3 regions of the Solibacillus sp. GQ1 genome follow, and region 2 is predicted to be linked to each of the others. Evidence: predicted binding sites of a transcription regulator. Region 2 holds the regulator's gene; each other region holds the start of a gene.
The links. The regulator Rex, encoded in region 2, represses fermentation and respiration genes when NADH is low (regulators of the CRP and FNR family bind a similar motif). The targets are predictions, from matches to a motif close to TTGTGAAATATTTCACAA.
Positions count from the first base shown of each region.

Region 1 (3,269 bases), on a different contig from region 2:
TTCATTAATGAAGCTGGTAAACCTACTAATTGAGTATTGTTTGCCCCAACTGTAGCAATACCGTCTTTGCGGCCTAAAGAACCTAACGTACCTGAGTTAGTAAATTTGAATTCTTTTAGGTCAGCACCTTTAATTTGTGCAAAAATATTGTAACCAGCAATTTCACCTTGCTGCCATGCTACTTGAGCAGTTGGAGCATAGGTTGGACGGTCACCTGGGTTTGGAATATGTGCTGAAGCATCACCAATAACAAATACTTCAGGATGTGAAGTAGATTGTAAGAAGTCATTGATTGTTGCTTTACCGCGATCTGCAGCTAAACCTGATTCTGCTACTAATGGAAGTGGAGCAACTCCACCTGTCCACACTAATGTGTTTGCAACGATTGGTTCACGGTCTTTTAATTGAATAACATTGCCTTCAACGCCAGTAACAGGTGTTGATGTAATGAATTCTACACCGCGTTTAGATAATGACTGAGTTGCACGATCGATTAAGTTTTCTGGGAATACCGGTAAGATTTTTGGACCTGCTTCAACTAGTTTGATTTTAAGATCTTCAAATTTAACACCGTATTTCGCCGCAACTTTAGGGAAGTGGTCTACGATTTCACCAACAAGCTCAACGCCTGTTAAACCGCCACCGCCGATAACGATTGTCGCATCTGCTTCGTCTTTTGTTGTTGCATATGCTTTAATGCGTGCTTCGATATGCTCGCGAATTGCATTAGCTTCATCAACTGATTTTAATACGAAAGAGTTTTCCTCTAAACCTGGGATTCCGAAGAAACCTGTTTGGCTGCCTAGAGCAACAACTAATGTATCGTATTGTAATGTTTTGCCGTTTGAAAGTACTACATTTTTGCTTTCAACGTCAAAGCTGTTTACTTTTGCGATTTCCAAGTTGATGTCATAACCTTTGAAAATCTTTTCAAGTGGCAATGCTACAGCACCTTCAGCAATTGTACCGCCAGCTAAACGGTGTAATTCAGTAATGATTTGATGTGTAGGGAATTGGTTTACAACTGTAATACGCGCTTCGTCTTTATTTAAATATTTACGAGCTGTTTGTGCTGCTAATACACCAGCAAATCCAGCACCTAAAATAACGATTTCTTTAGTTACCATATTAAAAATCCTCCAATAAAATTAGATTATACAAATTATTTCATTTGTTTACGTTCAGATGCTACTTGTAAAAATGCATTAGCAAAACGTAATGCCCCTTGAACTTGTGGGTCTTTTAACATTTTTAATAAGCCGAATACGCCTACTGTTTCATTGCTTACTTCAGCACGGTCTTTTGCTTCGATCGCTGTTTGTGCCAATGATTTTGCAGTACCAACGACTGGACTAGCCATTTCTGTTACAGCAGCAACTGTATCATTTTTTAATGTTTCGTCAGTTGCAACACTCGTCGCGAAATCATATGCTTTTGTTAATAATGTAGTCATCTCAGCCAATTTCGGTAAGTTATCTACTAAAGTAGTTAATGAAGCTTGTACCTCTGGCTTTAGTAACTGGTCTAATACATCTAATTGCTCTTGTGTAACAGCCATTTTTTCTACCTGCTGATTATTCATTTCTGACATAATAACTCTCCTTTGCCATCACTTAATATTATTTTTTTTCGAAAATTTTATACCGATTGTAAAAACTTTCACATACCATTCAATAAGCAACGATAGCACAAAGATTCGTTTGTTACAATTAGAAAACGGAAATAAACGACCGAAAAACTTAATTCAAGAATATTCTGTTATTTTATTATTAAAAAAAATTTTGTTTTTATGTATTTAGCGTATTTTTGTGTATTTTATAATAAAAATTTCCCTTCATTATTTTTAATATTGGAATTATTTTATAAGTTGTTTCTTATCATTATTAAAGGTTAATTAGGTATTTATATGTTAGAAAACAAAAATTCTTTACAAGTAAAAGTGATTCGCCCCCTCCTCTATTTCCCACCATGTTATTTTTCTAAAAAAACTTACTCTCCAAACGGTTGATTTGACTCAATAGGAACCTCCACGTTGCTATGAAACGAAAAAGTGCGTACTTTTTTTAATTTTTAACTGGATCCATAATAAAAAAGCAACGAAATACTTATTCAATTGGAGGATCAATAAATGATTACTAGTTTACAGGATACAATCAAATTAAATAATGAGGTAAAAATGCCAGCAATGGGCCTTGGCGTCTTTCAGGTGGAAAACGACACAACAGCAGAAATCGTTAAAAATGCGATTGAGCTAGGTTACCGCAGCATTGATACAGCCGCTATTTACGGAAACGAAGCGGGTGTTGGCGAGGGCATTAAATTAGCACTGGCCTCTACCGGTTTAAATAGAGAGGACTTATTCATCACATCTAAAGTTTGGAATGCCGGATTAAATTATGAGGAAACTGTTTCAGCTTACGAAGAGAGCTTGGAAAAATTAGGGCTGGACTATTTGGATCTATATTTAATCCACTGGCCAGGTAAAAATAAATTTGCCGAGTCTTGGAGTGCTTTAGAGGATCTGTATATAAAAGGTAAAATCAGAGCAATCGGTGTTTGCAATTTCAATATTTCGCATTTGCAGGATTTAATGAAAAACGCTCGGGTAACACCAGTCATTAACCAAGTTGAGTTTCACCCGCGCTTACAACAACAATCATTACGTGCATTTTGCAAAGAGCACAATATTCAATTGGAAGCTTGGGCTCCATTAATGCAAGGCGATCTACTCGAAGATCCGACGATTGCAAAGATTGCCGAAAAGTATGGAAAATCAAATTCACAAGTTATTTTACGTTGGGATATTCAAAATGGAGTTATCACGATTCCTAAATCCGTTCGTAAAGAGCGGATGGCGCAAAATGCCGACATTTTTGACTTTAGTCTAACTGATGAAGAAATGCAGATTATTAATGCGATGAATTTAGATAAACGGGTCGGTCCGGATCCGGTAGTTTTTGATTTCTAATTTGAATGGAAGATTTGAAGAGACAAAAAGCCTCAAGTTTTTTGAGGCTTTCATTATTTTCATTAGGATAGTTTTTGCTCAGCAATATCATCATCACGCTGCATAAGAAGAACTTCTTCACCATTCTCTTTTAATTTATCGATATGTTTCTCCCCCCACGTGCAAAGTAAGTTGAGCACCGGCTCCATCTCGTGTCCATATGGGGTTAAGGAATATTCCACTTTCGGCGGTACTTGGTTGTACACCTTACGATTAATTAAACCGCATTGCTCAAGTTCGCGTAATTGGGACGTCAGCATTT
Region 1 covers NZ_JCAXEX010000001.1:1,603,460-1,606,728, forward strand. Annotated here, with positions in the region: gene AC6CH1_RS08065 (NAD(P)/FAD-dependent oxidoreductase) at 1-1,127, opposite strand, end outside; gene AC6CH1_RS08070 (helical membrane plugin domain-containing protein) at 1,163-1,591, opposite strand; gene AC6CH1_RS08075 (aldo/keto reductase) at 2,129-2,968, shown strand; gene AC6CH1_RS08080 (winged helix-turn-helix transcriptional regulator) at 3,031-3,269, opposite strand, start outside.
Region 1: AC6CH1_RS08070 (helical membrane plugin domain-containing protein) is a predicted target of Rex. The motif match lies at 1,648-1,665, and genes of this name have one in related genera.

Region 2 (3,269 bases):
GCTCATCAAGTACTAGGAAATTTGATTTTTGCATCATTAATTTAGCAAGTGCAAGTCGCGCCTTTTCTCCACCTGATAGGGAGTTTACTGTTTTTGATACATCATCTCCACTAAATAGGAAGCGACCTAAAATGTTGCGGATATCCTTTTCATTCAGTAATGGCCATTCATCCCAAAGCTCACTAAGTACAGATTTATTTGAATGAAGCTTCGCCTGCTCCTGATCATAATAGCCGATTTGAACATTCGTACCGTAACGGATATCCCCGGCCAGTGCCTCGATATCTTGAACGATTGTTTTCAATAAGGTAGATTTCCCCACACCGTTTGGACCGACAAGTGCAATACGATCTTCTCTAAAGACGCGCATCCCAATATTTTGGGAAATAGCCTTGTCCGTAAAACCGATTGTTAAATTATCCACCGACAGCACGTCATTTCCGCTTTGGCGCTCAATTGTAAAGCCGAAGTTGGCACTCTTTTCATCGCCATCAGGAGATTCCATCCAACTTGTCTTCTCCAGCACTTTACGACGCGACTGGGCCATCTTTGTAGTTGAAGCTCGGGCAAGGTTTTTTTGGATAAACGTTTCGAGTTTGGCCTTTTCATCCATCTGACGCTCATACATTTTTAAATCACGTTCATAGTTTTTCGCCTTTTCATCTAAATAGGCACTATAGTTCCCTACATACTTCGACACTTTTGTACGAGACACTTCGTAAACAATCGACACGACCTGATCTAAGAAATAACGGTCATGCGAAACAATTAAAATCGCGCCATCATAACCTTTTAAATAGCCTTCCAGCCAGGAAAGTGTTTCAATATCCAGATGGTTGGTCGGCTCATCTAAAATAAGGAGGTCAGGCTTTGACAAAAGAAGCTTAGCGAGGGCTAGGCGTGTCCGTTGTCCGCCGGATAGAGAGCGAATCGGCTTTTGATAATCTTCAGGGAAAAATTGCATCCCATGTAAAACAGAGCGGGTATCGGCTTCATACTGGTAACCGCCTGCATCTTTAAAGTCATGCTGCAACTGATCATATTCCGCCATAATGCGTGCATACTGTTCGCTATCTTCATATATTGCAGGATCGGCCATTTGCTGTTCAAGTTGACGCAACGTTTTCTCCTGATTTTGCAGGTTTACGAAAATTGTCATCATTTCGTCCCAAATCGAAAGTTCAGAGTCAATGCCTGCATGCTGCTCTAAATAGCCGACTTGGATATCTTTTGGAATAATAATTTCACCAGAGTCATAGCTCATTTGTCCGGCAATTATTTTTAATAACGTGGACTTGCCGGCACCGTTTCGTCCTACTAATGCCACACGATCACGGTGCTGTACTTCTAATTTTACACCGCTTAATATTTCATCTGTAATAAAGGATTTATATAATTGATTTACTTGTAAGACAATCATGTTTACACCTCAGTTTCTCCTATTTAGTTTAATGGATGGGAACATTGTACGCAACGATGGATACTTTACTTGTCGCTCCTTGTTTAGTAAGATTAACTTGCTTCTGCACAAAGAGTGGAGTTCATGTTAAGCGTGTCATATCGCTTGGCGACAACTATGTGATTAAATCATGTTGGTCATCCTCGACAGGTTATACGGGGCATTATTTGAAAAAGATTTCCAAATGTACATAGGAGGAGAATGTGTGAAACAAGAAGTAAAAATTCCACAAGCAACAACAAAAAGACTTCCTCTTTATTATCGATTTTTAAAAAACTTCGCAACTGAAGGTAAAAAGCGTATTTCTTCACAGGAATTAAGTGATGCGATGAAAATAGATTCGGCTACGATTCGACGTGACTTTTCTTATTTTGGAGCACTTGGTAAAAAGGGATATGGATATGATGTCCAGTATTTACTCGAATTTTTCCGTCAAACTCTGGACCAGGACGAGGTGATGAATGTTGCATTAATAGGGGTCGGGAATCTGGGAAATGGCTTACTAAAATATAACTTCCAAAAAAATCATAACACGCGTATCGTTGTTGCATTTGATACGAAGGCACCGATGGAAGGAACGACGATCAGTGATATTCCAGTATTCCATCCAGATCGTTTGGAGGAAATGTATGAGGAATTTGGCGCGGAGTTAGCAATATTAACGGTTTCATCCCGCTCAGCACAAATGATGACAGACCGACTCGTTAAAATAAATGCAAAAGGTATATTAAATTTCACACCAGTACGATTATCTGTTCCCGATACGATTAAAGTGATGAACATTGATCTATCGGTAGAACTACAGGCTCTTACGTATTTAGTGCGAAACTCAGGTAAGTAATAAAATGTTCATTACTATAAATAGCATATTCTAGTTAATTAATGTAAAATATACATAATAATAGAGGAGGTGGCTATAGTGATAGTACATCTAAACGCGATTACACCTGTGAGCCTGATTATCATTGGACTGATTGCTTTGTTAATATTCGGACCCAAAAAATTGCCATCATTAGGTCGTGCGATGGGGACAACTTTACGTGAATTCCGTAGCGCTACTAAAGGCTTGACGGATGACGATGACGATTTCGATACAAAGAAAAAAGTGATTGAACATAAAGAGAACGAAAAAAACGAAGTAAAGTAAAATAAGGATGTCTTGCTATGAATTCAAGAGAATTAACCGTAGTTGAACATATGGAAGAGCTTAGAAAACGCCTATTTTTCGTAGCGATTTTCTTCGTGATGGCTCTTTTCATCGGTTTCTATACGGCGAAACCACTTATTCGATACATTCAACGCAGTGATCTAGCTGCCAGTTTTTCAATGAACGCATTTAGTCCGGCAGATCCTTTAACCGTTTATTTACAAGTTACATTTATTGTAGCTGCCGTTATTGTATCTCCATTATTGCTTTACCAGCTATGGGCGTTTATAACACCTGGTTTGCATGAGGCAGAACGTAAGGCAACATTGAAATATATTCCGTATGCTTTTGTACTGTGTATAGGGGGAATAGCCTTTGCTTATTTTGTGTTATTTCCATTTATAATGCGCTTTATGACGGATTTATCCAATGATTTGAACATTACGCAAACAATCGGTATTAATGAATTCTTCTCATTTCTAATTAAGTTAATTGTACCCTTTGCGGTGCTATTTCAATTGCCTGTTGTTACACTGTTTCTTTCTCGTCTCGGAATCATCAGCCCGAAGCTTATGGTGAAATTTCGAAAATATGCCTATTTTGTATTGATCGTAATTTCGGTATTGCTGGCACCGCCTGATTTAGTATCGAATATCATTATTG
Region 2 covers NZ_JCAXEX010000009.1:5,646-8,914, forward strand. Annotated here, with positions in the region: gene AC6CH1_RS18750 (ABC-F family ATP-binding cassette domain-containing protein) at 1-1,420, opposite strand, end outside; gene AC6CH1_RS18755 (redox-sensing transcriptional repressor Rex) at 1,665-2,300, shown strand; gene tatA (twin-arginine translocase TatA/TatE family subunit) at 2,379-2,606, shown strand; gene tatC (twin-arginine translocase subunit TatC) at 2,624-3,269, shown strand, end outside.

Region 3 (3,269 bases), on a different contig from region 2:
TCGTTGGACAAACAGAAGCACCGCTTGTAATTCGTCCATTTTTAAATAAAATGACGAAATCGCAAATGTTCGCAGTTATGACAGGTGGACTTGCATCAGTTTCAGGTTCAGTATTAATCGGTTATTCGTTATTAGGTGTTCCACTTGAATACTTACTGGCGGCAAGTTTCATGGCTGCTCCAGCTGGACTTGTAATGGCGAAATTAATGATTCCTGAAACAGAAGAAGTAAATGAAGATGACTTTAAATTAGAGCGTAATTCTGAAGCGACAAATGTTATTGATGCAGCTGCAGTAGGTGCATCTGACGGATTGAAATTAGCAGTAAATGTTGGAGCAATGCTATTAAGTTTCATCGCATTAATTGCCTTATTAAACGGTATTTTAGGTGGTATTACAGGATTATTCGGTTTTGAAAATGTAACACTTGAAGGTTTATTAGGTTATGTATTTGCTCCATTAGCATTTTTAATCGGTGTACCTTGGGACGAGGCAGTACGTGCAGGTTCATTTATCGGTCAAAAATTAATCTTAAATGAATTTGTTGCCTACTCTAACTTCGGACCGGTTATCGGCGAGCTTTCTGACAAAACAGCCATTATTATTTCGTTTGCACTTTGTGGTTTTGCAAACTTAAGCTCAATGGGTATTTTAATCGGTGGTTTAGGTGGTATGGCACCGGATAAACGTCCAATGATTGCAAAGCTTGCGATTAAAGCGGTTGCTGCAGGTACATTAGCATCATTACTATCAGCTGCAATTGCTGGTATGTTTATTTAAAATCTTTCAGTGTTCAAGAGACTGTGCTAAAAATATTTTAGCGCAGTCTTTTTTAATACGTAATTTCTGATGCGAGTTTTTCCAGTTCAGACCGATTCTTCAGTACATACCCGCGATTTTGTTTCGTTATATAGCCGGCTTCACTAAATTGTGCTAGGACAAATAACAGGTGGCGATACGATACACCTAAGTAATCACATACTTCTGTATGTTTTTCTTTATAGAATTGTTGATCCGATGATAGTAGAATGAATGAGGCTAATCGGTTTTCCAACGGATAGGCCTGGTTTTGTGTATATTTTGCTGTGGCTGTCGTTGCTTTGTGACTTAAAAAAATACAGAGCATTTTCAGAAACACAGGATCTGCCAATAATTTTTCCTTCACTTCCTGAATGGAAATCGCAAAACATACTGACTTTGATGAAGTTTGAATGCCTTTTGAATAGCGTTCGGCATTTAACAGTTCCATTTCGCCCATAAATGTTGGGGCTGTAATAAAATCGATAAGAGAAATTTTCCCGTTTTTATGGGTAATATATAATTTAGCTTTCCCTTCAACCATGTAATACAAATAGTCAGGGAAGGAATGCTCATGGAAAATAAATTCGCCTTTATCGAATTCATACACATGGATAAATGGAACAATATCAAAAGAAAAATATTGGGAAATCGGGTATTGTTCGATATATGAGAGACTTTCATCTATTGGTAACTTTCTCAAATTATAAAGCAACTCCTTCCAATTAAATATGAGATTTCTCACATTATTGTAGTATTTCTCATGTTAATATTCAACTTAATAAAAAAGAAAAAGGATGAAGACTATGAATAATCAGCGTTGGCTCGCGAAAAACTTCTTTATGTTCTTTATTACATGGGGTATTTTCCTGCCATACTGGACAGGTTGGCTTATTAATGATAAAGGGCTTACGGTTTCGGAAGCGAGCATTATAATGGGCTTTGGACTGGTTGCACGGGCCATCTCGACGATGTTTATTTTCCCGTTTGTTTCTAAAGTAATGAGCAACAAAAATGTGCTGATCTTTTTTACTGCAAGTTCATTAATTGTGACGCTGCTATACATACCGATCAATTCATTCAGCGGCTTATTTTTAATGACGTTACTGTTCAGTGCTTTTTACCCGGCTTTATTACCGGCTGTTGAGAGCAGTGCTTCCACATTAATGCAACATGGAACCATACATTATGGGAAAGCGCGTTCGTTAGGATCTTTCGGGTTTGTCGTCGCTGTATTAATCATCAGTATGATCAGCGGGATGTACGGGGAGCAAATGATCTTATGGATGATGATTTTAGGTTTAACGGCATTGCTCATCATTCAATTCATGCCTGCACCTCAAGTTTTAAGTATAGTGCCTGTAAAAGAGGATGGAAAAACGCTCTCAATGAAGGGTCTATTTGAAGTGAAAAGCTTTATCATCGTATTGTTTGTCGTCATTTTACTTCAGGGGGCACATGCATCGTACTATAACTATGGCTATATTTATTTACAGGATCTGAATGTCAATCCGTTTTATATCGGCATGATTTTAAATGTCGCAGTAATATCTGAAGTTCTTTATTTTTTCAAGGCCGATACAATTTTAACAAAATGGAAACCTTCTTCATTATTGCTTGTTGCGGCAATTGGCTCGAGCGTTCGTTGGATTTTAGTTTACGCATTTCCGAATATGCCGATGTTTATCATATCTCAGGCACTTCACGCTCTGTCATTTGCGATGGCGCATTATGCCTTTATCCGCTATATTTCAAAAGCTTTACCACAGGAGCAGATCCCAAATGCACAGGGGATTTATTCGGCACTTGCAATGAGTTTAAGTGCAGCGATTCTTACATTATTAGGTGGTGCACTTTATGAAATCGAGCCAGGTCTGGCGTTCTTAGGAATGATCATTTGTACAGTGCCTGCAATCCTTTTAATTTTACTGACGAAAAAACGTTTTAATTATTAAGGAATGCCGATTGACAGCACGGTGTCTATTTTTTATAATGAAGAGCATAATAAAATGAAAACGATGATGGAACAAGTACGTATGAATTTCGTGAGCAGAAAGAGATTTCCCGGCTGAAAAAATCTCCCCGAATAAATACTGAAAGCTACTCCAGAGTGCAGCTAATCACTGCCGTTTGCTTACGTTACAAGCACTTGAGATATAATGCATTGCGCATTATAAATTAGGGTGGTACCACGAAATAATAGTCTTCGTCCCTTTACCGGGATGAAGGCTTTTTTTGTTTTCTTCAGCGGATCATTGGGATTTCCGGTGAACGAAGCACTTATTTACGTGAAGGATGTAATTAATTCGTACCAAAATTCATCGACTTCAATAAAAATTAGGAGGAAAAAAATCATGACAACAAAAATTATGACAGGTTCTGAAATTCGACGTCTTTATTTGAATTTCTTTAAAGAAAAAGGGCATCATATTGAACCATCGGCACCATTAGTTCCAATTAATGACCCATCAC
Region 3 covers NZ_JCAXEX010000001.1:2,080,897-2,084,165, reverse strand. Annotated here, with positions in the region: gene AC6CH1_RS10700 (NupC/NupG family nucleoside CNT transporter) at 1-779, shown strand, start outside; gene yeiL (transcriptional regulator YeiL) at 832-1,500, opposite strand; gene AC6CH1_RS10690 (3-phenylpropionate MFS transporter) at 1,604-2,752, shown strand; T-box leader at 2,807-3,014, shown strand; gene alaS (alanine--tRNA ligase) at 3,152-3,269, shown strand, end outside.
Region 3: yeiL (transcriptional regulator YeiL) is a predicted target of Rex. The motif match lies at 1,527-1,544, and genes of this name have one in related genera.